Regions from separate parts of the Mesorhizobium kowhaii genome, predicted to be linked through region 4. Evidence: riboswitches for the same ligand, from Rfam matches in the RefSeq annotation. Region 4 holds a riboswitch; each other region holds the start of a gene.
What was found. Region 4 has a riboswitch for cobalamin ahead of ACFFNA_RS13160 (aromatic ring-hydroxylating oxygenase subunit alpha). Riboswitches for the same ligand answer to the same signal wherever they lie in the genome.
Positions count from the first base shown of each region.

Region 1: it holds a riboswitch for cobalamin, as region 4 does, so the genes downstream of both, ACFFNA_RS01675 (CbtB domain-containing protein) here and ACFFNA_RS13160 (aromatic ring-hydroxylating oxygenase subunit alpha) in region 4, are expected to answer to the same signal.
Region 2: it holds a riboswitch for cobalamin, as region 4 does, so the genes downstream of both, ACFFNA_RS01890 (DUF1636 family protein) here and ACFFNA_RS13160 (aromatic ring-hydroxylating oxygenase subunit alpha) in region 4, are expected to answer to the same signal.
Region 3: it holds a riboswitch for cobalamin, as region 4 does, so the genes downstream of both, bluB (5,6-dimethylbenzimidazole synthase) here and ACFFNA_RS13160 (aromatic ring-hydroxylating oxygenase subunit alpha) in region 4, are expected to answer to the same signal.

Region 1 covers NZ_JBHLYT010000002.1:188,591-195,713, forward strand. Annotated here, with positions in the region: gene ACFFNA_RS01645 (tyrosine phosphatase family protein) at 1-408, opposite strand, end outside; gene cobD (threonine-phosphate decarboxylase CobD) at 405-1,454, opposite strand; gene cbiB (adenosylcobinamide-phosphate synthase CbiB) at 1,453-2,421, shown strand; gene cobO (cob(I)yrinic acid a,c-diamide adenosyltransferase) at 2,461-3,090, opposite strand; gene cobU (bifunctional adenosylcobinamide kinase/adenosylcobinamide-phosphate guanylyltransferase) at 3,092-3,607, opposite strand; gene ACFFNA_RS01670 (CbtA family protein) at 3,600-4,403, opposite strand; gene ACFFNA_RS01675 (CbtB domain-containing protein) at 4,419-4,598, opposite strand; cobalamin riboswitch at 4,635-4,831, opposite strand; gene ACFFNA_RS01680 (aromatic ring-hydroxylating oxygenase subunit alpha) at 5,082-6,257, shown strand; gene ACFFNA_RS01685 (MFS transporter) at 6,261-7,123, opposite strand, start outside.
Region 2 covers NZ_JBHLYT010000002.1:234,109-241,231, reverse strand. Annotated here, with positions in the region: gene cobN (cobaltochelatase subunit CobN) at 1-334, opposite strand, end outside; gene cobW (cobalamin biosynthesis protein CobW) at 353-1,390, opposite strand; gene ACFFNA_RS01890 (DUF1636 family protein) at 1,393-1,821, opposite strand; cobalamin riboswitch at 1,861-2,064, opposite strand; gene ACFFNA_RS01885 (winged helix-turn-helix domain-containing protein) at 2,094-3,293, opposite strand; gene ACFFNA_RS01880 (NADH-quinone oxidoreductase subunit A) at 3,625-3,990, shown strand; gene ACFFNA_RS01875 (NuoB/complex I 20 kDa subunit family protein) at 3,981-4,562, shown strand; gene ACFFNA_RS01870 (NADH-quinone oxidoreductase subunit C) at 4,567-5,172, shown strand; gene ACFFNA_RS01865 (NADH-quinone oxidoreductase subunit D) at 5,182-6,372, shown strand; gene ACFFNA_RS01860 (NADH-quinone oxidoreductase subunit E) at 6,373-7,123, shown strand, end outside.
Region 3 covers NZ_JBHLYT010000053.1:153,425-160,547, reverse strand. Annotated here, with positions in the region: gene ACFFNA_RS28200 (MFS transporter) at 1-397, opposite strand, end outside; gene ACFFNA_RS28195 (TetR/AcrR family transcriptional regulator) at 519-1,127, shown strand; gene ACFFNA_RS28190 (hypothetical protein) at 1,225-2,208, shown strand; partial or broken gene bluB (5,6-dimethylbenzimidazole synthase) at 2,325-2,942, opposite strand; cobalamin riboswitch at 3,003-3,182, opposite strand; gene ACFFNA_RS28180 (histone deacetylase family protein) at 3,304-4,230, shown strand; gene ACFFNA_RS28175 (exodeoxyribonuclease VII small subunit) at 4,234-4,485, shown strand; gene ACFFNA_RS28170 (DUF2277 domain-containing protein) at 4,598-4,864, shown strand; gene ACFFNA_RS28165 (pirin family protein) at 4,902-5,822, shown strand; gene dxs (1-deoxy-D-xylulose-5-phosphate synthase) at 5,966-7,123, shown strand, end outside.
Region 4 covers NZ_JBHLYT010000013.1:216,348-223,470, reverse strand. Annotated here, with positions in the region: gene ACFFNA_RS13200 (carbohydrate ABC transporter permease) at 1-174, shown strand, start outside; gene ACFFNA_RS13195 (carbohydrate ABC transporter permease) at 176-1,330, shown strand; gene bglA (beta-galactosidase BglA) at 1,335-2,999, shown strand; gene ACFFNA_RS13185 (ABC transporter ATP-binding protein) at 3,041-4,153, shown strand; gene ACFFNA_RS13180 (DUF680 domain-containing protein) at 4,237-4,473, opposite strand; gene ACFFNA_RS13175 (DUF680 domain-containing protein) at 4,545-4,748, opposite strand; gene ACFFNA_RS13170 (DUF680 domain-containing protein) at 4,820-5,017, opposite strand; gene ACFFNA_RS13165 (hypothetical protein) at 5,074-5,529, shown strand; cobalamin riboswitch at 5,530-5,731, shown strand; gene ACFFNA_RS13160 (aromatic ring-hydroxylating oxygenase subunit alpha) at 5,847-7,094, shown strand.

The DNA of each region.
Region 1 (7,123 bases), on a different contig from region 4:
CATGTCGGCCACCGCAATCAGCCGCGGATTGGGCGTCGCTGAAGGTGACAGCGCCCGCAGCATCTGCGCCAGTTCGGCTTCGTCGCGTTTCGGCGCCAATGCTGCGGCGATAATGTAGGCAGAGGCGGTCGAGCGGCTGATGCCGGCATAGCAATGCACGACCATCGGCTTTGCCCGGTCCCATCGGCGCGCGAAATCGAGCAGGTTGCGGACATGCTCTTCGCCCGGCATGGTCATACCGTCCTGCGCCACCGCAATATCGTGCATGACCAGATGCAGATGGTTTTCCCGGGCGATCGAGGCCGGGCGGATCACCTCCGTTCCGGCGGCGAGCAGCGACAGCATGCGGTCGGCGCCGGTTCTTGCCACCGTTTCCTCGACCTTTGCCAGCGAGCAGACATGGATCATTGTTTCGAACCCTTCGATCGATCCTCGCGCCGCGATGCCCATTCGGCAAGAGCGGAGTCGAGCCGCTGCCATCCCTCCTGACTCCCCGGCAGGCCGGCGCGCAAGACACCCGGACGGTCGGCGAAATGGCGCAGCAGGATGCCGCGCTCGCCAAGTGCGGAAAACAGATCGTCGGCATCGGGCAAGCGGAGATAGCGGAACAATGTGGTGCCGCCCTCGACAGGAGCGCCGAAGCGGCCGAACAGCGCATCGAGCCGCGCCGATGCCTCCGCAAGGGATGCCCGCATCGCGTGCTGCCAGTCGATGTCGGCAAGCGCGCGAATGCCGTATTCCAGCGCCGGGCCGGCGACGGCCCATGGTCCGAATTGCGTGTCCAGCCGGTCGACCGTCGCTGCATCGGACAGCGCAAACCCGAGCCGTAGCCCGGCCAGGCCAAAGAACTTGCCGAACGAGCGCAGCACAACGATGCCGCCTAGGCCGACATCGCCGGCGAGACTGTGCTGACGTGGGCCGACATCCATGAACGCCTCGTCGACGACCAGCAGCCCGCCCTTGGCGCGCAGCCCTGCAGCCAGCGCCAGCAGCCTGTCGCGCTCCACGATGCGCCCATCCGGATTGTTGGGATTGACGATGATGGCAAGGTCGGCCTCCGCCAAAACTTCGAAGTCGCCGACCTCCGTCACCTCGTGTCCTGCGATCACAGCTGCCCGCGCATGTTCGGCATAGGTCGGACCCAGCACCAGCGCCTTGCCGGGCGCGATCAGCGATGCGACGCGCGGCAACAGGATCTGCGTGCCGGGTGCCGCCGCGACGTTGGCTGGAGAAGGCGCGCCATAGGCGTTCGCCGCGACCTCCGTCAGGTCGCGGGCGCGCCCGGATTCCGGCAGTCGCGACAGGGTGGTGGCGGGCAAGTCGAAAAGCGGGTAGGAGTGCGGATTGATACCGGTCGAGAGGTCGACGAAAGGCAGCACGGCGTTGGGGAAAAGCGCCCTCGCCCGGCCAAGACTTCCACCATGGTCCACCGCCGCCCCATCAAGAAGCTTCATGTCAATCCTGATCGCTTTCCTGTCATTGGCCGTCGAATTCGTCCTGGGCTACCCGGACTGGCTGTTTCGCGCCATCGGCCATCCGGTGACGTGGTTCGGCAGGCTGATATCCTTTCTCGACCGCAGGCTCAACCGCGCCACTGATCCCGACGCGCTGCGTCGCAAGCGTGGTGTCCAGGCACTGCTGGTCATCGTGCTGGTGCCGGCGGCGATCGGGCTCGGCGTGCAGATCCTGCTCTGGTTCGTTCCCATGGGATTGATCCTTGCCGCGCTTCTGGCGACATCACTCCTGTCGCAGAAGAGCCTTTACGAGCATGTCGAGGCCGTGGCCGACTCACTCGACACCGGTGGCCTAGCTCTGGGCCGTGTCGCCGTCTCGCGCATCGTCGGCCGCGATCCGGAAGCGCTGGACAGGGCCGGTGTCTGCCGTGCGGCGATCGAGAGCCTGGCCGAGAATTTTTCCGACGGCATTGTCGCTCCCGCCTTCTGGACCGGCGTCGGCGGGCTGGCCGGGGGCGCCGCCTACAAGGCCGCCAACACCGCCGATTCGATGATCGGCCACCGCACCCCGCGCCACGAGGCCTTCGGCTGGGCGGCGGCGCGCTTCGACGATTGGATCAATCTGCCGGCGTCAAGGCTGACGGCGCTGCTGATCGTATCGGCTGCGTTCCTCGTCAAAGGCGCGGATGCGAAAAATGCCTGGCATGCAGTGTGGCGCGACGCGAAAAAACACCGCTCGCCCAATGCCGGCTGGCCGGAAGCCGCGATGGCCGGCGCGCTCGGCCTGGCGCTCGCCGGACCGCGCAGCTACGGCGGCGTGCTGGTCGACGACGTCTTCATGGGCGAAGGCGGCCGGCGCGAAGCCGACAGCATCGACATAAGGCAGGCGCTGAAACTCTACCGCATCGCCGACTATCTGCTGATCGCGCTGTTCGGTTTGGTATCGGCAATCGTCATTGTAGCGTGATTGGGCCTTAACCCTCCCCACGTGGGAAGGGTAAAGCTCTCAGAATTCGATGCCTTGCTGCGCTTTCACGCCCGCGGAAAAATGGTGCTTGGTCACGCCCATTTCGGTGACGAGGTCGGCCGCCTCGACCAGCGCCGGCTTGGCGTTGCGGCCGGTGACGACGATATGCAGGCCCTCGCGACGAGTCTTCAATGCCTCAACCACTTTGTCGAGATCGAGATAATCATAGCGCAGCGCGATGTTCAGTTCGTCGAGCACCAGCAGGCTGATCGATGGATCGGCCATCAGCTCGAGCACTTTGGCCCATGCGGCTTCGGCCGCGGCGATGTCGCGCTTCAGATCCTGGGTTTCCCAGGTGAACCCCTCGCCCATCGCGTGCCAGACGACGCGGTCGCCAAAGGCGGCGAAGGCTTCCTTCTCGCCGGTGTGCCATTTGCCCTTGATGAACTGGACGACGCCGACACGCTTGCCGTAGCCAAGCATCCGCAGCGCCAGACCAAAGGCAGCAGTGGTCTTGCCCTTGCCGGGCCCGGTGTTGACGATCAGCAGCCCCTTCTCGACCGTCTTGCTCGCCACCTCGGCGTCCTGCACCGCCTTGCGCTTGGCCATCTTGGCGCGGTGGCGTTCTTCATCCCGGTCTTCGATGGGCTTGTTGTCGATATCGGTCATCTCATTTCACCTTGAGCGGCAGTCCCGCCACCATCAGCAGCACCGTATCGGCGATAGCGGCCACCTGCTGGTTGAGCCGGCCGGCGGCATCGCGAAATCGGCGCGCCAATGCGTTGTCCGGCACGATGCCTTGCCCGACTTCGTTGGACACCACGAACCAGGGCCCGCGCGGCCGCGACAGCACGTCAGCCAGCCGACGGTATTCCAGATCGAGGTCGTTTTCGGCCAGCATATGATTGGTCAGCCACAGTGTCAGGCAGTCGACAAGCACCGGCTGATTGTCCGGCAAGGCCTCGAGCGCGCCTGCGAGATCGAGCGGTGCGTCGATGGTCGTCCAGCCTTCACCGCGCCGCGAGCGGTGCAACGCTATGCGCTCACGCATCTCGTCATCATAGGCTTCCGCCGTGGCGATATAGGCCCATGGCGGCGGCGAGGTCGTCGCCAGGGTTTCGGCGTGCGCGCTCTTGCCGGAGCGCGCACCACCGATGATGAAGGTCAGCGTGCTGCGATCAGGCAAAGCTGTCGCGCAGGCTGGTCGCGGTGCCGGTGAAGCGGCCGCGCGCCACGCCGACGACCGCGCCGAGCACCAGCCAGAACACCAGGTTGGTCACGGTCACCGCAACCACGAACTGGTGGTGCAGGCCTTCCGGGATCGGCGTCTCGAAACTGTCGGGCTGCGGTGCGCCGACAACATGCGGCGCGACGATCAGCAAGACGGCAAGGATCACAAGCGGCAGCGACTTGCGGAAGGCGATCAGGCCGAGACCCGCCGCGGTCGCCACCACGGTTGCCCACCACCAGATCTGGCGCTGCGTGAGATCGGCCGCCGGCATGGCAGGCAATTCCGGTGGCAGACCGAGACCAGGCGCCAGCGTGAACACGGCAAAGCCGGCCAGGCCCCAGAACACGCCCTGGCGCCAATTGCCGATGCCACCGGCGAATTCGGAAACCGCAACCAGGATCAGCGCGAAACCGATGCCGGTGACGATGTTGGCAACCACGCTGAAGGCGAAACGCTCGAAACCGTCGGCCGGCGCCCAGCCTTCGTCTTCCGCTGCCGGAGCGGCTGCTTCCGCCGGCGCCGGGGCGGCAGAGCTCATGGCATTCGCCGCCGGAGCGGCTGTGCTCATGGCATTGGTATCCGTTGCGGCCGGAGCTGCATGTTCATGGTGATGGCCGCCGCCGGCCTGCTCGTAGACTTCCGCCTTGAGGATCAGCGGCACGGTGGCATAGGCCTGCATGCAGGCGAGAACGACGCCAGCCACGAGCCCTGCGATCGCCGCGATGAACACGACGTTGCGAAACAGGTTCATGATGTCAAATCCTCGTCAGTGGCAGGGAAACGCCATCGAATGGCGATAGTCGTGAGCCGCATTGTGGACCGCATCGATATGCGAGAAGCCGACAAAGCCGACAACGAAGATGCCGAGCAGTGCCACGAGCGCAAGCTGCATGAAGCGCGACTGCGAGGAGACGGAGGCGCCGAGGGAGACGGAAGCGGTAGTCATGTCTTGTCCTTTCGCCCTCCACCCGAGGGCATCGAAGTCAGTTTCCTGTCGCCGGCAGGTCTCCTGGCTCGCGGATCAGCGCCCTTCTCCACCTTCCCGAAGAAAAACCTTCAGTGGCATATGGAGAGGACTACCGCACACAGTTGCGGGGGCAGCCACGGCATTGGGCAACAAGTCAGCCCGCACCGCATTCCCTCTTGGCTCCAAACGGAACCGACGACAGCGCGACTATAGGGAAAATCGCCGCGACCGGCAAACCAAATTCCGACAATGCATGTCGCCGAAAAGTGCACAGCGGTTTTGGGAAAACGACATGCATGAAGCAAGAACGCATGTCGCCGAAAAGTGCGAAGCGGTTTTCGGAATAACGACCTGCGTAAGCAAGAATGCATGTCGCCGAAAAGTGCGCAAATCGGTCACCGGCACGACAATTGACAATTCCCGCGGTCGGGTGTCGGCTGACAATTTCACAGGAAGCCAGCCATGCAGCCCATTGCCAGCGAGCGCGATCCCTACAACGGCCTGACCCGGGCCGAACCGACGCTGCCGTCCTCCGCCTATTGGGATCCAGGGAGCTATCAAAGAGACCTCGACGCCATCTGGTACAGAAGCTGGCTGCTCGTCTGCCGCGAGGCCGATCTGGCCCAGCCGCTTTGCTTCCGCACCTTCCGCATCGGCACGCAGGAAATCGTCGTGCTGCGTGACGAAACCGGCGAACTGCGCGCATTTCACAACACTTGCCGCCATCGCGGTTCGCAGCTTTGCCAGGAAAGCGAAGGCCGGCTGAAGGCGCGGCTCATCACCTGCCCCTACCACGCCTGGTCCTATTCGCTGCGTGGCGATCTCGTGCGCGTGCCGTCGAAATCGCTGCCGGAAGGCTTCGACAAGGCCAATCATCCGCTCTATCGCGTCGCACTCTCGGTGTGGCGCGGTTTTGTCTTCGTCAATCTCGCCGAGGACGCTACCGGCTCGGCGGAGACATCCTTCGATCCGGCGTCCGGCAGTCTCGCCAACTGGCCGCTGGAAACGCTGGTTACCGGCCATGCGTTGCGCAAGGTGATGAACTGCAACTGGAAAATCTTTTGGGAAAACTTCAACGAGTGCCTGCATTGTCCGGGCGTCCACAAGGATCTGTCGCGGCTGGTGCCGATCTATGGCCGCGGCCTGATGGGCCGCCATGACGATCCCGAATGGTCTCGCCACGCCGACAATGACGCGCCCGAGTTTTCCGGCGGCCTGCGCGCCGGCGCCGAGACATGGTCGCGCGACGGCCAGGCGCATGGGCCGGTCTTTGCCGGTCTCACACCAGCCGAGCGCGCCGCCGGCCAGACCTATGCCACCAACCTGCCGTCAATGTTCGTCGTCGGCCATGTCGACTATGTCAGAACCGTGCGGCTGGTACCGCTCGGCCCCGAGCAGACCGAGCTTGTCGCCGAATGGCTGTTTGCGCCCGAGGCACTGATGGCAACCGATATCGACAACATCGTCGCCTTCGGCAAACAGGTGCTGGAGGAGGATGCGGCGATCTGCGAAATCAACCAGAAAGGCCTGCGCTCGATGCGCCACGAAGCCGGTGTGCTGATGCCCGAGGAATACGACCTGCACCGCTTCCACAACTGGGTCCGCGAACGGCACACAGCGGTTACCCCCAAGCCCTGAAGATCACAGCGATTTCGGCAGGTATCGCCAGGTCACGAAGCCGCAAACCGCCGCCAGCAGGCCGAGCGTGACGAACACCGAGCCCAGCCCAAAGAACGCCAGCACCACCGAATAGACCAGCGGTGGCGTCAGCTCCGAAAAGTCGAGATAGGTGCGGTAGACCGCCGCCATCTGCGACCTTTCATAGGATCGCACCGAGCGCATGAAGGCGGTCGAGCCCAGAGCGTCGAGCGCAATGGTGAAGAAAGCGCCGCAGAGCAGGAAGGCACCGGTAAGCAGCGGCACTGTTTCGCCAACCGCGCCCGCCGCCAGAAGCATGGCCGACATGGCGAAATAGGCAAATGTCATGGTTCGCCGGCCACCAAAGCGCTTTCCCGCATTGCCCCAGAAAATGGCCATGAACAGCAGCGCATTGCCGGCCGAAACCAGCAGGCCACCGGCCAGCTTGCCCTCTCCGGTGATGACCATGAACAGCGGCCCGTAGACGAAGAACGTCGTCCAGAAGCAAGAACGGCCGAAGGCGATCAGCCAGGCCAGCCTCAGCCTGGGCTGGGCGACGAAGCGGCCGATATTGGCGAGCGGGTTGGCCGGCCGCGTCTTGCCGGGGCGGATCGACGGGTTGTCGCCAAGCCGGTAGGTCCAGAACAGCGCCAGCAAGGCCATCGCGAACACCGCCACTGCACCATGCACGGCATAGATGCCGAAGCGCGTGTAGAGGAAAATGCCGAGCGTTGGCCCGCCGGTCCAGGCGAACATCGACCACGCCATGCGCAGCGATTCGGCCTGCATGAAGTCGGTCTTGCGGATGTGGTCCATGATGTAGAGGTTGAGCGTGATCGACAGTGCGCTGGCGCCCATCACCCGGC
Region 2 (7,123 bases), on a different contig from region 4:
CCAGTTTTATGCCGCGTGCGCGGGCGGTCGAGGCAAGCTGGTCGCAGCCGTAGCGCCACCAGTCGTAGCCGCCGAGGATGCGCACGAGGATGATTTTGGCGTGGCGGGCGACGCTGTCGACCCAGAGGTCGACGGACATGGGATGGCGCAGGTCACGCAAGGCCGCCAGCCGCATGGCGGGCAAGCGGCCGGCATCGGCCTTCCATGCCGCCGCCAGTCCGGCAAGATCGCTGTCGGTGAAAGACAGGGCCACGATATCCGCCGGCGTCTGCCGCAGATCGACCGGCTCGGCGAGGTCGTCGAGCGAGGCGGAGGTCGTGGTGAGGATGTGCATCGCGGCCCGTGGTTTGCGTCAGCCGGCGAGTATACGCTCGATCGCCGGGCGGTTCAGCCCCTTCAGGCCGATGACGACGAGGCGCGAGCGGCGGTCATCCCCGGCCGTCCAGGCGCGGTCATAGTAATGATTGACGCGCGGTCCGACGGCCTGCAGCAAGAGCCGCATCGGCTTGCCGCCGACCTCGACGAAACCTTTCACGCGCAGCACGTTTTCTTCCTCGGCGGCGGTGGCGACGCGCTTTGCCAGCTCATCCGGATTGGCGATCGAGGCAATGTCGATGACGAAGCTGTCGAAGTCGTCATGCTCGTGGTCGAGCTCGTCGTCGTGATGGGTCTTGCGGTTTTCGATGTCGTCCTCGACGGCAAGGCCAAGGCCGAGCAGCACCGACGGATCGACCTTGCCCTGTGACGTTGGCACGATCTTCACGGCGCGAGCGATGTGCTCGTTGATGATGGCGTTGGCACGGGCCGAGCCGGCAGCGTCCATCAGGTCGCTCTTCGACAGGATGATCAGGTCGGCGCAGGCGATCTGGTCCTCGAACACCTCCTCGACCGGGTCGTCGTGATCGAGCGTCGTGTCCTGGGCGCGCTGTGCCTGAAGTGCGTTCATGTCGTTGGCGACACGGCCTTCGGCCAGCGCGGGACCGTCTACCACGGCGATGACGCCATCGACCGTCACGCGGCTCTTCACCGTCGGCCACTGGAAAGCCTGGACCAGTGGCTTGGGCAGCGCGAGGCCGGAGGTCTCGATCAGGATGTGGTCGACCTTCGGCGTCAGCGACAGGATCTGGTCGAGCGCCGGCACGAAATCATCGGCAACGGTGCAGCAGATGCAGCCATTGGCCAGTTCGACGATGTTTTCCTCTGGGCACGTGTCGATGCCGCAGCCCTTCAGGATCTCGCCGTCGATGCCGATGTCGCCGAATTCGTTGACGATGATGGCGATCCGCTTGCCGCCGGCGTTTTCCAGCAGATGGCGGATCAGCGTCGTCTTGCCGGCGCCGAGGAAGCCGGTGACGACGGTGCAGGGGACGCGGGAGACGGAAGCGGTCATGATCAGTCCTTCAGCAGGTCAAGAGGAGGGATGCGGGCCACGAGGCCGCGCTTGAGGCTATCGGGACGGCCGCGCCACGGAATGAGGCCGTCCATCGAAGTGGCGAAGAGTTTTGCGCCAGTGACGAGGTCGGCGCCGCTGGTTGCGGTCAGATCGCCGAAAACGTAGCTCCAGCAGCCATCGCGCAGGATGGCGGCGCTGAGCCGGCGCTTGCAATTGCCGAGGCATTCGACGCTGCGGACATGGATGTCTTCGCCAGAGGCGGCGCGGCGCGTGTCGTCCGCCAGCAGTTCGCCGGCGCGGGGATGGGCATCGGAACCGGTTTCATCGCGGCAGGAGGCACAGACGATGATGGTCACGCCGGCAGGGGCATCGCTCTCGCCGGACGAATTGTCCGCTGTGCCAGCCGAAAAACTGCTGTCGTGGTCCAAGAATCGGGCTCCTTGCCCGGAAACCCGCCGGGCGATCGGAATCTATAGTCGCAGACGGCAGGTCTCCTGGCTCGCGGGTCATCGCCTTGGTGCCGCCTTCCCGGGACCATCCCAGTGGCTTTCGGCCTTGGCTCTTCGCTTACAGTTGCGGGGACAGCCGCGGATTTGAAATCGGAATTTCGCACCGCATTCCCTCTTGGCTCCTCTCGTTGAAGAGAAGAGACCGTCTGGACCGGATTTAGGCTTTTGCAGGCAGCGGTGTCAACGTGGGCTTACGATACGGTCAGGTCGGCCAGCGCCGGACCCAAATCACCGGCCGATGTCACTTCTGTACGTTCAAGGCCAAGCCAGCCCTGCATCTGCTTCAGTTCCTCGAAGAGTTCTGCAGCGGTTTCAGGCGGCGCGCCGGGCTCGGCATAGGCGGCATGGACACGCAGCATCCCGGCTGGCCGGTCGGCCTTGAGGTCGACGCGCGCCACGATCCTGTCACCGAGCAGGAACGGCAGAACGTAGTAGCCATATTGTCGCTTATCGGCCGGCGTGTAGATCTCGATGCGGTAGTGGAAATCGAACAGTCGCTCCGTGCGCGATCGTTCGAAGACGACCGGATCGAACGGCGCCAGCAGGGCGCGGGCCTCGATTTTTCGTGGCAGGCGCGCGTCCTTGTGAAGATAAGCCGGCTTGTCCCAGCCTTCGACGCGCACCGGCAGCAGCTCGCCGAGCTCGACCAGTTCTTCCAGCCGGCCCTTCATGTCGGCGGGGGACAGGCGAAAGTAGTCACGCAGGTCGCCGGCCGTGGCGATACCGTGGGCGCGGGCGGAAATGCGCAGCAACTCGCGGTGCGCGTCCTCGGCGGCGGGCACCGGCAGATCGAGGATCGCCTGCGGCAGCACGCGCTCCGGCAGATCGTAGAACCGCTCGAAACCGCGACGATGAGCGGTGGTGATGCGCCCGGCCCAGAACAGCCATTCGAAGGCATGCTTGGCATGGCTCCAGCCCCACCAGCCGCCCGAACCTTTCTGGCCTTCGAGCGCTGAAGCGGCGATCGGACCGCGATCGACGACCTCGCGGTAGATCTCTTCGATATAGGCGGCGTGCTCGCGGCCCCATTTGGCGAGGCCCAGATACATTTCATCGCCGCGCTCGGCCCGCTGCATGCGCCAGCGCATCAGCGGGTATGTCTCGACCGGCAGGAAGGAGGCCTCGTGCGCCCAGTATTCGAACACCGTGCGCTTGCGCGTGACGGCGGCGTTGTCGAGCAACGTGAGCGGGTAGGGGCCAAGGCGCGAATAGAGCGGCATATAATGAGCGCGCACCACAGCACTGACAGAATCGATCTGCAACAGGCCGGTGCGGGAGAGAACGCGGGCAAAATGGCGGCGGTCGGGCGTAGCGGTGGGGCGGGGATCGAGAAACCCCTGGGCAGCGAGCGCGGTGCGCCGTGCCATGGCAAGCGAGATCTTTTCCTTCATGCGGGTGTCATTCTGAGGGTGATTTGGCGTGGCCCTGATGGGTGATTCCGGCCCATGCTAGCAGGGTTTTGGCGGCAACCATGTCAGGAGACAAAAGTGGAGTAAAAATAGAAGGAAATCAAACAGGAGCGGATCGGACCAGTTTCCTCGGATATGCCGTCCAGCACCGTGTTTTGAACAAGGTTTGACTTGCTTCGCTGGAAGTGCTGCGCTAACCCTCGCCGCGTTGCAGCATAGGCCCTTAAAACGGTTCAGCGGTTAAACTGTCACGCTTCCGCATTAAGGTCCGGTGCTGTAATCAACGTGGATTGGCGCCAACGGAAAGCCGAGCATGAACGCACTTCTAGGTTCATACCTGCCCATCGTCCTGTTCATCGGCGTGGCCCTGGTCGTCGGCCTGGCGCTGCTGGCCGCCCCCTTCCTGGTCGCCTACCGCAATCCCGATCCCGAAAAGCTTTCCGCCTACGAGTGCGGTTTCAACTCGTTCGACGACGCCCGCATGAAATTCGACATCCGCTTCTACCTGGTGTCGATCCTGTTCATCATCTTCGATCTGGAAGTGGCTTTCCTGTTTCCGTGGGCGGTGTCGTTCTCGAAGATCGGCATGCTCGGTTTCTGGTCGATGATGGTCTTTTTGGCGGTGCTGACCATCGGCTTTGCCTATGAATGGAAAAAAGGAGCGCTGGAATGGGATTGAACGACAGTTCCGGAACGCTCGTCGCGCCGAAGCCCAAGGGCCTGATCGATCCCAACACCGGCAGGCCGGTGGGGTCCGACGATCCTTTCTTCCTCGAGATCAACAACGAGCTGGCCGACAAGGGCTTTCTCGTCACCTCGACTGAAGCGCTGATCACCTGGGCGCGCAGCGGTTCGCTGATGTTCATGACCTTCGGCCTCGCCTGTTGCGCGGTCGAGATGATCCACACCTCGATGCCGCGCTATGACTCGGAGAGGTTCGGTGTTGCTCCTCGCGCGTCTCCGCGCCAGTCCGACATCATGATCGTCGCCGGCACCCTGACCAACAAGATGGCGCCTGCGCTGCGCAAGGTCTACGACCAGATGCCGGAGCCGCGCTACGTCATCTCGATGGGCTCCTGCGCCAATGGCGGCGGCTACTACCATTATTCCTATTCGGTGGTGCGTGGCTGCGACCGCATCGTGCCGGTCGACATCTATGTGCCCGGCTGCCCGCCGAGCGCCGAAGCGCTGCTTTATGGCATTCTTCTCTTGCAGAAGAAGATCCGCCGCACCGGCACGATCGAACGGTAAATCCATGACCGCATCCCTGAGCGAACTGTCGACCTATCTCGGCGAGAAGCTGATCGGCCGCGTGAATGACGCGGTGATCGCCTATGGCGAACTCACCGTCCATGTCGAGCCGCGCGATCTGGTCGAGATGATGACCTTCCTGCGCGACGATGCGCGCTGCCAGTTCATCTCGATCATCGACGTCTGCGGCGCCGACTATCCGTCGCGGGCCAAGCGCTTCGACGTCGTCTATCATCTGTTGTCGCCGAAGCAGAACGTGCGCATCCGCGTCAAGGTTCAGGCCGACGAAGAGACGATGGTGCCGTCGATCACCGGCGTCTATCCTGGCGCCGACTGGTTCGAGCGCGAGACCTACGATCTCTATGGCGTGCTGTTCTCGGGCCACCCGGACCTGCGGCGTCTGTTGACGGATTACGGTTTCGAAGGCCATCCGCTGCGCAAGGATTTCCCACTGACCGGCTTCGTCGAGGTGCGTTACGACGACGAGGCCAAGCGCGTCATCTACGAGCCTGTCGAGCTCAAGCAGGAATTCCGCAATTTCGATTTTCTCTCGCCATGGGAAGGGACGGATTACGTCCTGCCGGGCGATGAAAAAGCCAAGACGAATTGAGGCGCCAGAATGGCTGAGACCTCCGTCCGCAACTTCAACATCAATTTCGGCCCGCAACACCCTGCGGCGCACGGCGTTTTGCGCCTCGTGCTGGAGCTTGACGGCGAAGTCGTCGATCGCGTCGATCCGCATATCGGGCTGCTGCATCGCGGCACCGAAAAGCTGATCGAGGCCAAGACCTATCTGCAGGCGATCCCCTATTTCGACCGGCTCGACTATTGCGCCCCGATGAACCAGGAGCATGCCTTCGCGCTGGCCGCCGAGCGCCTGCTCGGCATCGACGTGCCGAAGCGTGGCCAGCTGATCCGCGTGCTCTACTGCGAAATCGGCCGCATCATGTCGCACATCCTCAATGTGACGACGCAGGCGATGGACGTCGGCGCGCTGACGCCGCCGCTGTGGGGCTTCGTCGAGCGCGAAAAGCTGATGGTGTTCTATGAGCGCGCCTCCGGCTCGCGCATGCATGCGGCCTATTTCCGCCCCGGCGGCGTCCACCAGGATCTGCCGCAGAAGCTGGTCGAGGACATCGGCAAGTGGATCGATCCGTTCCTGAAGTCGATCGATGATCTCGACGCGCTTTTGACCGGCAACCGCATCTTCAAGCAGCGCAATGTCGATATCGGCACGGTCTCGCTGGCCGATGCCTGGGCCTGGGGCTTTTCGGGCGTCATGGTGCGTGGCTCGGGAGCGCCCTGGGACCTGCGCAAGTCGCAACCCTATGAATGCTATTCGGAAATGGATTTCGACATTCCGATCGGCAAGAACGGCGACTGTTTCGATCGATACCTCGTGCGCATGGAAGAGATGCGCCAGTCGGCGAAGATCATGCGCCAGTGCGTCGACCTTTTGCTCGGCAAGGAGAGCACCGGCCCGGTGTCGAACCTCGATGGCAAGGTGGTGCCGCCGAAGCGCCAGGCAATGAAGCGCTCGATGGAAGCGCTGATCCATCACTTCAAGCTCTACACCGAAGGCTACCGCGTGCCGGCAGGCGAGGTCTATGCTGCGGTCGAAGCGCCGAAGGGCGAGTTCGGCGTCTACCTCGTCTCAGATGGCTCCAACAAGCCGTACCGCTGCAAGTTGCGCGCCCCCGGTTTCGCGCATCTGCAGGCGATGGATTTCCTCTGCCGCGGCCACATGCTGGCCGACGTCACCGCCGTTCTCGGCTCCCTCGACATCGTGTTTGGTGAGGTCGATCGCTAAATGTCAGTCCGCCGTCTCGCAGAAGCCAGTGTCCAGCCAGCATCCTTCGCCTTCAACCGGGCGAATGCGGCAGCGGCGAAGCAATGGCTCAAGAAATATCCCAAGGGCCGCGAACAGTCGGCGATCATTCCGCTTTTGATGCTGGCGCAGGAGCAGGAAGGCTGGGTGACGAAGGCGGCGATCGAGACGATTTCGGACATGCTCGGCATGCCCCGTATCAGGGGGCTGGAAGTCGCCACCTTCTACACGCAATACCAGCTGAGCCCGGTCGGTACCCGCGCCCACATCCAGGTCTGCGGCACCACGCCCTGCATGCTGCGCGGCTCGGAGGCGCTGATGGATGTGTGCCGGTCGAAGATCCATCACGACCAGTTCCACACCAATGCCAAGGGTACCTTGTCGTGGGAAGAGGTCGAGTGTCTCGGCGCTTGCGTCAACGCGCCGATGGTCATGATCTTCAAGGATACGTTCGAGGATTTGACGCCTGAGCGGCTGGCCGAAATCATCGATCTCTATGACGCCGGCAAGGGCGCCTCGGTGACGCCCGGACCGCAGGACGGCCGCACCGGCTCGGAGCCGGCCTCCGGCCTCACGACCCTGAAGAGCGAAAAGGCGATCCTCAAGTCGACCCGCGACAGGGAAGCCAGGGAAGCAGCCAGGGCCGCCAAGGCGGCGCCCGACGCGATAATCGCCACGGTCGCGCCGGTTGCCGCCCCGGCCGCGCCGTCCAATGCCAGCAAGCCGAAGACCG
Region 3 (7,123 bases), on a different contig from region 4:
GGAAAATCTCGGTCCAGCGCGCGCGCACCATTGCCGGGATGCTGGGCATCGCCGCGGCGAGCAGCGCCGACACGAACAACGTCCATGCCGGCCAGTCCTGATTGGCCGCCACAATCAGGACTGCGAAGGCGAGCACGGAGATGATCGTGGTCGGCACCACGATCCGCGTCTGGCCAACGCGGTCCACCAGCCTTGATATCTGCGGCGCCGCGAAAGCGTTGGCCAGCGCGAATGTCGCGGAAACGGCGCCGGCCAGCCAGTACTCGCCGCGCGTCTGCGACAGCATCGCCACGATGCCGATTGGCGCCATCGCAATCGGCAGTCGAGCCATGAAGCCTGCGCTTGCAAAGCCCTTGGCGCCGGGGGCGCGAAAGATTTCCGAATAGGGATTTTGCATGGTCCGGTTCCTCGACAAAGGAAGATTCGACAATTACATACGAAGCGTATGATTGTTAGATAGATCATACGCCACGTATGTCAATTGGCATACGGTGCGTATGTTAATGGGTCCAGAAGCCATGCACAAACCTCGCAAGGAAATGATCGCCGAGACCCGCGCCAAGCTGATCGCGGCGGCCCGCCATGCCTTCGGTACGATCGGCTATGCCCAGGCCTCGATGGATGATTTCACTGCCTCGGCCGGGCTGACGCGCGGCGCACTCTATCATCACTTCGGCGACAAGAAGGGATTACTGCAGGCGGTCATCGCCGAAATCGACGGCGAGATGGCGGCGCGCGTGAACGAAGTGGCGTCGAGAGCGCCGACCCGCTGGCAGCATTTCGTCGACGAATGCACGACCTATATCGAGATGGCGCTGGAGCCGGAAATCCAGCGCATCATGTTCCGGGATGGCCCGGCCGTGCTGGGAGATCCGGCACAATGGCCGAACGCCAATGCGTGCATCGCTTCAATGACCGGCCACCTGACGACGCTGCAGGAGGAGGGGGTTATCGTCTCCAGCCTCGACCCCGAGACCGCCTCGCGGCTGATCAACGGAGCGAGCAGTCAGGCGGCACAGCGGATCGCCAATTCGAACGACCCCGAAGCGACGTCGAAGAAGGTGGTGACGGCGTTCAAGCAACTGCTTGAGGGTCTGCTCAAAAAGCCGGGTCCGCAGCCGAACTAGAATCCCCATTGGCGGCCTGGCCCGCTACTGCCCGCGATTGACAATAACCGGTTTGAGCGCATCCTCCTGCGCCATCTCTGAGCGGGAGATTCGGGGCATGTGGGATTTCGATATTGGCAGGTCGGTGTCCATCATGATGCGGACCTGGCCCTTCATTGTCTTTCGCATGATCGTCTATTTCGGCATCACGCTGGCCTACATCATGGCGACCGGCACCGGCGCCTCCGTTGGCTACGGCGTCGGCCATATCTCCACCGATCCCGACGGACCGCTGTCCTTTGCCTTGTGGGGCGGCGTGGTTGGCTTTGGCGTCGTCTCGATCGCCGTCTACTGGATCCGCGAATACATCCTGTATGTCGTCAAGGCCGGCCATATCGCGGTCATGGTCCATCTGATCGACGGCCGTGACATTCCCGCCGGCCAGAACCAGATTGCCTACGCCAAGGACATCGTGACCCAGCGTTTTGCCGAGGCCAACATGCTTTTTGTCGTCGACCAGCTGGTCAAGGGCGCCATCCGCGCCATTACCGGGCTGATCGGCGGCATCGCCGCCTTCCTGCCGATTCCGGGCTTGGGCGGCCTGGTCTCCTTCATCAACACGGTGATCCGCCTGTCGCTGACCTATGTCGACGAAATCATCCTCGGCTACAACATCCGCATCAATTCAGCCTCGCCGTTCGAGACGGCGCGGCAAGGCGTCGTGCTCTACGCCCAGAACGCCGAGATCATGGTCAAGAACGCCGTCTGGCTGGCGGTCATCATGTGGGGCGTGTCGTTCGTCATCTTCCTGTTGATGCTGGCTCCGGCCGGCGCCATTCTTTTCCTCATGCCCGGGCAACTTGCCGGTTGGGCCTTCGTGCTCGCCATCGTCTTCGCCTGGGCCTTCAAGGCAGCGTTCATCGAACCCTTCGCCATCGCCTGCCTGATGCAGGTCTATTTCAGGACTGTCGAAGGCCAGGTGCCAGATCCCGCCTGGGACGCCCGGCTGGCCGAAGCGTCGTCGAAGTTCAGGGAACTCAAAGACAAGGCGCTGGCCTCCTTCGGCGGCTCGCGCTGGGGCACGGCCGGCGCGACCCGCTGATCAGCGGTGGTCGCCGATGCGACGTCAACGGCATTGAGGCGCTGCACGGTCGATTTGAGCAGCGCTTCACCTTGCCCGGAAAAGGTCTCGCTCATGATCAGCTCCGGCAGCGGCAAGCGGCGGCCCCAGCCATGCGCTTCGAGGTCTGGCTTTGGCGCGAACTCGGAAACATGGCCGACGCAGAGATAGGCGACCGGCGTCACATGCTCGGGAATTGACAGCAGGCTTTTCAATGCCTGCGCCTCGATGATGCTGACCCAGCCGACACCGACGCCTTCGGCGCGCGCCGCCAGCCAGAAATTCTGCACCGCGCAGACCGTGCTGTAGAGGTCCATCTCCGGATTGTGCCAGCGCCCCAGCGGCGAACCCTTCGAGCGCTGGCGGTCGCACGTGATGCAGATGTTGAGCGCGCTTTCGCAGATGCCTTCCAGCTTGAGCTTGCGGTAGAGCGCCTGCCGGTCTTCCGCGATGGCCGGCAATTCCTGCTCACGTGCCGCCAGGAACAGGTCGCGCACTTTTTCCCGTCGCTCGGCATCGCGAATGACGATGAAATTCCAAGGCTGCATGAAGCCGACCGACGGCGCATGGTGAGCGGCAAGCAGCAGCCGCGCCAGCACCTCAACGTCGAGCGCGTTTGGCAGGAAATGGCTGCGGACATCGCGCCGCGTGAACATGGCGCGATAGACCGCGTCGCGCGCGCTCTGGTCAAATCCGTCGCCAACAGCAGCGGTCATGTGTTCCGGCATCGCGTGTCCCCTTGCGATTGCAGTAGATGCCATCCGCCTGACCATGCGGATGACGATGTCTGCCAGGCCGGTCTTCTGGCTCGGGATCAACCCGCGTCCGGTGCCTTCCCGTCATCGACAGTGGCATTTACCGGCGCGGTCCCCCTCACAGCGTTGGGCACGCCACGGAGTTCAACCGTGTTCCCGATTCTCCCGCTTGCGGCGGGCACCAGGCAGTGGCAGCGACCTTACGCCGAAGCGCCGAGGACGCCAATGCCTGCAGCGACACCAATGGACGCATGTGTGATTTTCCCCAACCATCAGGCCACAACGCATGGCCATCGCGACGTCGGGGCACTAGATAGGGAAGATGACCACTCGTCTCTACACCCATCCAATCTTCCTTGAGCACATCACGCCGCCGGGTCACCCTGAGCGGCCGGATCGCTTGCGCGCCATCGAGCGGGTGCTCGACGATGAAGCTTTTACCGCGCTCGATCGCGTCCAGGCGACCGAGGGCGATGAGGCCACGATCCTCTACGCGCATCCCGCCGATTTCGTCGCCCGTGTCCGCGCCGCCATTCCCGACGAGGGCATCGCCCGCATCGACGCCGACACCACCGCCAGCCCGAAGAGCTGGCAAGCGGCGATAACCGCGATCGGCGCCGCCAATGCAGCCGTGGATGACGTTTTCACTGGCCGCGCCGACAATGTCTTCGTCGCCGCCCGGCCGCCCGGCCACCATGCCGAAAAAACCACGGCCATGGGTTTCTGCCTCTTCAACACGGCGGCGATCGCCGCGCGCTATGCGCAGAGGAAACATGGCGTCGAGCGCGTTGCGGTCGTCGACTGGGATGTGCATCACGGCAACGGCACGCAGGATATTTTCTGGGACGATCCATCGGTGCTCTATTGCTCGACCCACCAGATGCCGCTCTATCCCGGCACCGGGGCAAAGAGCGAAACCGGCGCCGGCAATATCGTCAACGCGCCGTTGGCGCCGCAGACCGGCAGCGAGGTTTTCCGCGATGCCTTCCTGTCGCGTGTCCTGCCGGCACTCGACAATTTCGCGCCCGACCTCATCATCATTTCGGCCGGCTTCGATGCGCACCATCGCGATCCGCTGGCCGAGATCAACCTGACCGAGGATGATTTCGACTGGGCGACCGGCCAGCTGATGCAGCGCGCCACGCGCCACAGCGGCAACCGGCTCGTCAGCCTGCTCGAGGGTGGCTACGATCTGCAGGGACTGGCATTTTCGGTCGCCGCCCATGTCGGGCGACTGATGAAAGGATGAATGATGGCTGGTGAGACCAACGAAGATATCAAGGCGATGAGCTTCGAACAGGCACTCGACGCGCTGGAAAAGATCGTCGATGATCTGGAGCGTGGCGACGTGCCGCTCGACCAGTCGATCAGGATCTATGAGCGCGGCGAGGCGCTGAAGGCACATTGCGACCGGCTGCTGAAGGCCGCCGAGGACAAGGTCGAGAAGATCAGGCTGTCGCGCGACGGCAAGCCGGTTGGAACGGAGCCGCTCGACGCCGACTGAGGCATGCTGCCGAACGATGGTCTTGCCTCACCGGTTTTTGGACATGATCATGATCGAGGATAGAAGCCGTCTCGATTGAAACGGCTTCAGGACAAGAGGAGGTTCGGAAACGATGTGCAGAAACATCAAGACCCTGTTCAATTTTGATCCGCCGGCAACCCATGACGAGGTGCGCGACGCAGCACTTCAGTTTGTCCGCAAATTGAGCGGAACGACGCGACCTTCGAAGCAGAACCAGCACGCCTTCGACCATGCGGTCGAAGCCATTGCGGTGTCGGCGCGCGAGCTTCTCGGCTCCCTCGAAACCCATCAGCATCCTCGCAATCGCGAAGAGGTGGCGGCCAAGGCGCGGGCGAAGGCGGCGGTCCGTTTCGCCTGATGCGGCAAGCAGGCACGGCCACTGACAAGGAGAGTCCATGAGTTTCTTCCCTGGGAAAGACCCTGAAGTCGGCGATGCCTTTGCCAGCGACCAGATCGAACTGATGGTCATTCCTAACGCCAAGGACATTGGCGGTTTTCAGGTGCGCCGCGCTCTGCCGACCGCCAAAAGGCGGCTGGTCGGGCCTTTCATCTTCTTCGACCGCATGGGCCCGGCGATCCTGCGGGCCGGCCAGGCACTCGATGTCCGTCCGCATCCGCATATTGGTCTGTCGACGGTGACCTACCTGTTCGACGGCAAGATCCGGCATCGCGATTCCCTCGGTACCGAAATGGTCATCCAGCCCGGCGACGTGAATTTGATGACAGCCGGCCGCGGCATCGTGCACTCCGAGCGCACGCCCGAAGAATTGCGCGGCGCGCCGATGTCGGTCTCCGGCCTGCAGACATGGCTGGCACTGCCGGATGGTGGGGAAGAAGTCGCCCCGGTGTTCGAGAACACCGCAGCACTTCGGCTTCCCGAGATCGATGCCGAAGGCGTCAGCGGGCGCATCGTCATCGGCAACTTCCAGGGGCTGCGCTCTCCAGTCGCAACGGCCTCCGACACGCTCTATGCCGACCTCAGGCTGGCGCCGGGCGCCAGCGTGAAAATCCCGGCCGACGCCGAGGAGCGCGCTATCTACACGCTCGAAGGCGAGGCCTCGATTTCGGGCGATGTTTTTCCGGCGGAACGGCTGCTGGTGTTCCGGCCCGGCGATGAGATCGTCGTGTCGTCGGATACCGGCGCCCATTTCATGCTGTTCGGTGGCGCCTCGCTCGGCTCGAAGCGTTACATCTGGTGGAATTTCGTCTCGTCCTCCAAGGAGCGCATCGAACAAGCCAAGGAAGAATGGAAGACGGGCCGCTTCGATATCGTTCCCGGCGATGAGGAAGAATTCATCCCGTTGCCGGAAAGCTAATGCATGTTGCCCAAAAGTGGCCCCGGTTCTGGGAGAACGACATGCATGAAACAAAGACCTGATCCGCGTCACTGACACGCATTTACTTTCGCCGGCCGCCGGCCTATCCCGCCCATGAACAGAAAGCCTGAGCAGGCCAATCCGTGAACGCAACGCCGCATACCCCGCTTCTCGACAAGGTCCGCATCCCCGCCGACCTGCGCACGCTTGCCGAGAGCGAATTGCCGCAACTGGCATCCGAGCTTCGTGCCGAACTGATCGACGCGGTGTCCCACACCGGCGGCCATCTTGGCGCCGGCCTTGGCGTGGTCGAGCTGACGGTGGCGCTGCACTATGTCTTCAACACCCCGGATGACCGGCTGATCTGGGATGTTGGCCATCAGGCCTATCCGCACAAGATCCTCACCGGCCGCCGCGACCGCATCCGCACCTTGCGGCAGGAAGGGGGCCTGTCCGGCTTCACCCGCCGCGCCGAGAGCGAATACGATCCCTTCGGCGCCGCCCACTCCTCGACATCGATATCGGCCGGCCTCGGCATGGCCGCCGCTCGCGATCTCTCCGGCGGCCGCAACAACGTCATCGCCGTCATCGGCGACGGCGCGATGTCGGCCGGCATGGCCTACGAGGCGATGAACAATGCCGGCGCGCTCGATGCCCGGCTCATCGTCATCCTCAACGACAACGACATGTCGATTGCGCCGCCGACCGGCGCGATGAGCGCCTATCTGGCGCGTCTGGCTTCCGGCAAGACCTATGTCGGCCTGCGCGACTTCGGCAAGAAACTGACCTCTTATCTCGGCAAGCGCGCCGATCGTGCGATCACCCGGGCGGTCGAGCATGCACGCGGCTACGTCACCGGCGGCACGCTGTTCGAGGAGCTCGGCTTCTATCATATCGGCCCGATCGACGGTCACAATCTCGAGCATTTGATCCCCGTCCTGAAGAATGTCCGCGACAATGGCGAAGGCCCGGTGCTGATCCATGTCGTCACCCAGAAGGGCAAGGGCTACGCACCGGCCGAAGCCGCCGCCGACAAGTATCACGGCGTCAACAAGTTCGACGTCATCACCGGCGCGCAGGCCAAGGCGCCGGCCAACGCGCCGGCCTACACCAAGGTGTTCGCCGAAAGCCTGGTCCAGGAAGGCCGCGAGGACGACCGCATCGTCGCTGTCACCGCCGCCATGCCGAGTGGCACCGGCCTCGACCTGTTCGGTGAAGCGTTCCCGTCCCGGATATTCGATGTCGGCATCGCCGAACAGCACGCGGTGACCTTCGCCGCCGGCCTCGCCACCGAAGGTTAC
Region 4 (7,123 bases):
ACCAACGGCCAGTGGAACAGCCAGGTGCTGGCCAATCTGATGTTCGACTGGATGTTCCGTGGCGGCGGCGATTTCGGCCGTGGCGCCACCATCGCCATCATCATCATGATCGCGGTCATTCCGATCATGGTCTGGAACATCCGCCAGGCGAACAAAGAGACGGGAGGACATTGAGATGGCCGTTGCGACCGGAAATTCCTTCGCCAGCCGCTTTGGCGTCCACATTGCCGTCTTCATCTTCGTCGCCATCTGGACCATACCGACGCTCGGCATCCTGGCCTCGTCGCTGCGCGACAAGGACCAGATCATCGCCTCGGGCTGGTGGAACTCGTTCTCCAGTTCCACCCAGACGGAAGCCGGCCGGCTGCCGGCCGCCTCGACGCAAGTCGAAAAGGACGGCAAGTTCGTCCTTCAAGGCAACATCTTCGGCGACAGCGCTCACCGCAACATCAGCGCCTTTGGCGTCAAATCGGCGGCACCGACGCAATATCCCGCCGGCACGTCAGCCGATCTCGGCGACGGCGTCACCCTGCAGCTCAACGCCGACGGCAGTTTCGTCATGGCCTCGCCCAAGGCTTTCGAAGGCGATCGCGGCCAGCGCGTCTACTATGCCTCCTCGGCACCGCCGAAGTTCACCACCGACAACTACAAGACCGTGCTGTTTTCGGAAGGCATCGGACGGTCGTTCATGAATTCGCTGACCGTCACCATCCCGGCGACCGTCATCCCTATCCTGATCGCCGCCTTTGCCGCCTATGCATTGGCCTGGATGCGCTTTCCCGGCCGGGCGCTGTTGATTGCGGTCATCATCGGACTGCTGGTGGTGCCGCTGCAGATGTCGCTGATCCCGCTGTTGAAGCTGTACAACGGCGTCGGCGCTTTCTTCGGCATGCCGTCGAAAACCTATCTCGGCATCTGGCTGGCGCATACCGGCTTCGGCTTGCCCTTCGCCATCTACCTGCTCAGGAGCTACATTGCCGGTCTGCCGCGCGAAATCATGGAATCGGCGCGCATCGACGGCGCCAGCGATTTCGAGATCTTCGTCAAGATCGTGCTGCCGCTGTCCTTCCCGGTGCTGGCCTCGTTTGCCATCTTCCAATTCCTGTGGGTATGGAACGATCTGCTGGTGGCGATGGTTTTCCTGGGTACAGAGGCAGACCAGATCGTACTGACCGCCAAGCTCAACGCGCTGCTCGGCTCACGCGGCGGCGATTGGGAGATCCTGACGACATCGGCTTTCGTGACCATCATCGTGCCGCTGATCGTGTTCTTCTCGCTGCAGCGCTATTTTGTCCGCGGGCTGCTTGCCGGCTCGGTGAAAGGAGGCTGAGACAATGCAATCCGCTTTGAAGGCCAGTTCGAAGCCTGACCTCGCCATCGATCGCGACTGGTGGCGGGGTGCGGTGATCTACCAGATCTATCCGCGCAGCTACCAGGACTCGAACGGCGACGGCATTGGCGACCTGAAGGGCATCATCGGCCGGCTCCCCTACATCGCGGCACTCGGTGCGGATGCCATCTGGATTTCGCCGTTCTTCAAGTCGCCGATGAAGGATTTCGGCTACGACGTCACCGATTACTGCGACGTCGATCCGATGTTCGGCACGCTGGCCGACTTCGACGCGCTGACCGCCGAAGCACACAGGCTGGGCTTGAAGGTGATGATCGACGAGGTACTGTCGCACACCGCCGACAATCATCCATGGTTCAAGGAAAGCCGGTCGAGCCGCAACAACCCGAAGGCAGACTGGTACGTGTGGGCGGACGCCAGGCCGGACGGCACGCCACCCAACAACTGGCTGTCGATCTTCGGCGGCTCGGCGTGGCAATGGGACACCAGCCGCCAGCAATATTACCTGCACAACTTCCTGGCCGAACAGCCCGATCTCAATTTCCACAACCACGAGGTCCAGAACGCGCTGCTCGACGTCACCCGCTTCTGGCTGGAGCGTGGCGTCGACGGCTTCCGGCTCGACACCATCAATTTCTACTTCCACAGCCAGGGTCTGGAAAACAATCCGCCGCTGCCGCCCGAGCAGCGCAACGACCAGACCGCACCCGCGGTCAATCCCTACAACTACCAGGACCATCTCTACGACAAGAGCCGCCCTGAAAACCTCGGCTTCCTCGAACGCTTCCGCGCCCTGCTCGATGAATATCCGGCAACCGCCGCGGTCGGCGAAGTCGGCGATTCGCAGCGCGGGCTGGAAGTGGTGGCGGCCTATACGGCCGGCGGCAAGCGCGTGCACATGTGCTATTCCTTCGACTTCCTGGCGCCGGAAAAGATCAGTGCGGCCAAGGTCCGCTCGGTGCTGGAATCCTTCGGCAAGGTCGCCAGCAACGGCTGGTCGTGTTGGGCCTTTTCCAACCATGACGTGATGCGCCCGGCCTCGCGCTGGGCGGCAGGCGAAGCCGATCCGACCGCCTATCTCAAGGTCATTTCGGCGCTGCTGATGTCCTTGCGTGGCTCGGTCTGCATCTACCAGGGCGAGGAACTTGGGCTCGGTGAAGCCGACCTCCGCTTCGAGGATCTGCAGGACCCCTACGGCATCCGCTTCTGGCCGGAATTCAAGGGCCGCGACGGCTGCCGCACGCCGATGGTGTGGGACGGCAGCGCCAGGAATGGCGGCTTCTCCTCGGCCAAGCCCTGGCTGCCGGTGCCGGCCAAGCATCTGTCGCAAGCGGTCAATGTCCAGCAGGGCGACGAGACCTCGCTGCTCGAGCACTACCGGCGCTTCCTCACCTTCCGCCGCGCCCATCCGGCGCTGGCCAAGGGCGACATCACATTCATCGACAGCGAGGGCGACACCGTCGCCTTCACGCGCCGCGCAGGCAACGAGCAGATCGTCTGCGTCTTCAATCTGGGAGCCGGGCCAACCAAGGTTGACCTTGGCAACCGATCGCTGCAACCTTTGCCCGGGCACGGATTTTCGGGGCAGGCGAGCACTGGTTCCATACAGCTCGGCGGCTACGGCGCCTGGTTCGGGCGCATCGACTGAATTTCAAATCACTTGAATTTCAAATTACTGGGAGGAAACCAATGGCCGATGTCACGCTAAGACAAGTGAAGAAGTCCTACGGCAATCTGAACATTCTCCACAGCATCGACCTCGATATAAAGTCGGGCGAGTTCATCGTCTTTGTCGGCCCGTCGGGCTGCGGCAAGTCGACATTGCTGCGGTCGATCGCCGGGCTTGAGGAAATCACCTCCGGCGAACTCAAGATCGCCGGCGAGGTGGTGAACGACGTGCCGCCGTCGAAGCGGGGCATCGCCATGGTGTTCCAGTCCTACGCGCTCTACCCGCATATGACCGTCTACGACAACATGGCGTTCTCGATGAAGATCGGCAAGGAGAACAAGGCCGAGATCGACCGCCGCGTAAAGCAGGCCGCCGAAATCCTGCAGCTGACCAAATATCTCGACCGCCTGCCCAAGGCGATGTCGGGCGGCCAGCGCCAGCGCGTCGCCATCGGCCGCGCCATCGTGCGCAATCCGAAAGTGTTCCTGTTCGACGAGCCGTTGTCGAACCTTGACGCGGCGCTGCGCGTTGCCACCCGCATCGAAATCGCCAAGCTCAAGGAATCGATGCCCAACACGACCATGATCTACGTCACCCATGACCAGGTCGAGGCGATGACGCTGGCCGATCGCATCGTGGTGCTCAAGGAAGGCCATATCGAGCAGGTCGGCACGCCGATGGATCTCTACAAGAAGCCCGGCAACCTGTTCGTCGCCCAGTTCATCGGCTCGCCGGCTATGAACATCCTGCCGGCGACCATCGACAAGACCGGCAACCCGACCGTGGTCAGCCATGTCGGCGGCCGCAAGGCAAGCGTGCCGATCGCGACGCCGGCTTCGGCAAAGGGTGCTGCTTTGAGCTTTGGCGTGCGGCCGGAAGATCTGATCATCGCCAGCGGCGCGGACTATCTTTTCGAGGGAACGGTGGACTATGTCGAGCAGCTCGGCGAGGTCCAGCTTGTCTATGTCGACATCGGCCGCGCCGACCTGCCGCTGGTGACCAAGATGCCAGGCAATGTCGAGGTCAAGCGCGGGGCGACGCTGCGGCTGAGCGCGGACGCCAGCGACCTTCACATCTTCGACGCGGACGGGCACTCCTTCTCGCTCCGTCAGCCGGAAGCAAAGGCGGCCTGAGGTCAGGACATCGGAGGCCGTATAAAAGACAAAGAGCGGCGGGCACAGGCCCGCCGCTCTTGTTTGGAGATCAGCTTCGGTTGTTAGTGGCCGAAGAGGTTCCGGTCGCTGCCCTGAGGGGCGGACTTCTGTACGTCGCCCGACGAATTGAGCAGCTTGCCGACGAAACCACCGGTGTTGCGGATCGAGCCCGTATGCGAGCTGTCAACCGACGTGACCGCGGGCTGATTGGCACCATCGGAGCCAAAGTTGTCGCTGCCGGCGAAAGCGCTACCGGAAAGCGCCAGAACGGCAGCGGTAGCAATAAGGATCTTGTTCATTTTAGTCTCCTGAATTTTTCGAGCCTCTCCAAGGCGGCGGGACAGACCCGCCGTCCGCGGGGAGTTGGCTGTTAGTTGTTGCCGAACAGGTTGCGGTCACTGCCCTGAGCGGGCGTCTGAGCAACCGGTTGCGACGTCTTGGTGGAAGCCGTGTACGAGTGGTCAACCGCGGCTGCAGGCTGTTTGGCGCCGTTCGAACCATAGTTGTCGCTGGCGGCGAAGGCGCTGCCGGAGATGGCCAGAACGGCGGCGGCGGCGATGAGGATCTTGTTCATTTTAGCTCTCCTGAATTTCTGGATTTCACCAGGGCGGCGGAGCGAGGCCGACGCCCTCTGGGAATCGGCTGTTAGTGGCCGAAGAGGTTACGGTCGCTGCCCTGGACAGGCGTCTGAGCAGCCGGTTCCGACTTCTTGACCGAAGCGGTGTAGGAGCTGTCGACAGCGGTGGCTGCCGGGGCGTTCGAACCATAGTGGTCGCTACCGTTAGCGAAGGCGCTGCCGGAAATGGCCAGAACGGCGGCGGCAGTGAGAATGATCTTTTTCATTTTTTGGTACTCCAGTATTTCTTATTTTTGCCGTCCGTCTAGCGGCGTGTCTTGGGATGAAATCGCGTCGTTCGGACAGCCCCGATGTGGGAAAGCCATCCAGCCATTTCCAATCACGAAGTTGTTCCGCGTGGACCAAGAATCTGCCACTTGAAATTGCGCCAGGAGTTTCCACACTCAATGTTTTTCTGATTTATATCAAAGAGTTGTATGAAACCGCCGGCCAGATCACCAACTGTGTCGGAGGCCCAGTGTTCACCCGTCCTGCACGCACCGTCAACAGAAACGAACCGTTCGGTTCGATTTTAGATGCTGCTAATAGTCACTTTTCGAAACCGTTAACCTTTTTTGGCCCCTGGCAAGGGGTCGAACTCGAGGAGATTGCAGCCGGCTATGGCTGCCGAAGAGATAGGATTTCGGCCCGGCAATCGCCAACCTGGGCGTTTCGCACACGTGTCGCGCCGCATGGATACGATGTCGTTTTCATGCCGATGACGCGCCCGCGATCGTGATTAGATCATGTCATCTCAGGTGCCGCTTCGTGACGACGAGGCGGAGAATTGGGAAGCCGGTCAGAATCCGGCGCTGCCCCCGCAACGGTGGTGGAGTTCAAGTCGCAACGGGAGACCACTGGGCAATCGCCTGGGAAGGTGTCGCGATGGTCCGCAAGGACAACTCCAGAGCCCGGAAACCAGCCCGAGATGTTTGAACTCGACTGATCGCGGTGGGCGGTCAAGAGGTGGATAGTGCATGTCCGGCGCATCGCCGGCCTGCGTCCGATCCTTCCTCCGTCACCACCAGTTCAGTCCTTAGATAACGAGGACAGGACATGGATGCTCGCAACGACATGCTGAGGCTCTTGAGTGGGCGCCGGCAAGGCTTTTCGCTGGAACAGCCCTTCTACACCGATCCAGACTATTTCAAGCTCGACATGGAGCTGATCTGGTATCGCGACTGGCTGTTCATCGGCCATGATTGCGAACTGCCGAAGCCGGGCAGCTACATCACGGCACAGATCGGCGACTATCCGGTCGTGCTTGTCCGCGACCAGCAAGGCAAGATCAACGCCTTCCACAATTCCTGCCGCCATCGCGGTAGCCGCGTCTGCAATTCCGACAAGGGCACGGCGGCAAAGCTGGTCTGCCCTTATCACCAATGGACCTATGAGCTGGACGGAAGGCTCTTGTTTGCCAGGCAGATGGCCGACGGTTTCGACAAGAGCCAGTTCGGCTTGAAGCCCGTCGCCTGCGAAAGCGTCGGCGGCTACATTTTCATCTGCCTGGCCAAGGAGCCGGCGGATTTCGCGCCGATGCGGGCGGTGATCGAGCCTTACCTTTTGCCGCACCGGCTGCGTGAGGCCAAGGTGGCGTTCGAATCGACCATTGTCGAGAAGGGTAACTGGAAGCTGGTCTGGGAAAACAACCGCGAGTGCTACCATTGCGCCGGCAATCATCCGGAGCTCTGCAAGACTTTCCCGGAAGCGCCCACGGTGACCGGCGTGCAAGGCGCCGACAGCGACCCGGAAATGCTTGCGCACTGGGCGAAATGCGAAGCGGCCGGCCTGCCGAGCAAATTCCGCATCGATCCGGCCGGACAGTACCGCGCCACCCGCGCGCCGCTGCTGCGCGATGCCGTCAGCTACACGATGACGGGAAAGCGCGCGGTCAAGAAGAACCTATCCGACAGCGTTTCGACCGACCGCATCGGTTCCTTGCTGCTCTATCACTATCCGACGACCTGGAACCACATCCTGGGCGACCACGCCGTCACCTTCCGGGTGCTGCCGATCAGCGCCACGGAGACCGCGGTGACGACCAAATGGCTGGTCCACAAGGATGCGGTCGAGGGCGTCGACTACGATCTCGCCGAGCTTACCCATGTCTGGACCGAGACCAACGATCAGGACCGCCGCATCGTCGAGGAAAATGCCTTCGGCATCCTGTCGCCCGCCTACGAGCCCGGCCCCTATTCGGAGCTGCATGAGGGGGGCGTGATCCAGTTCGTCGAGTGGTACGCGTCGTTCATCGGTCCGCGCCTTGCCGAAGGCGGCCGGCCGGCGCTGCGCAGCGTTGCCTAATGCATGTCGCTCAAAAGTGGCCCCGGTTT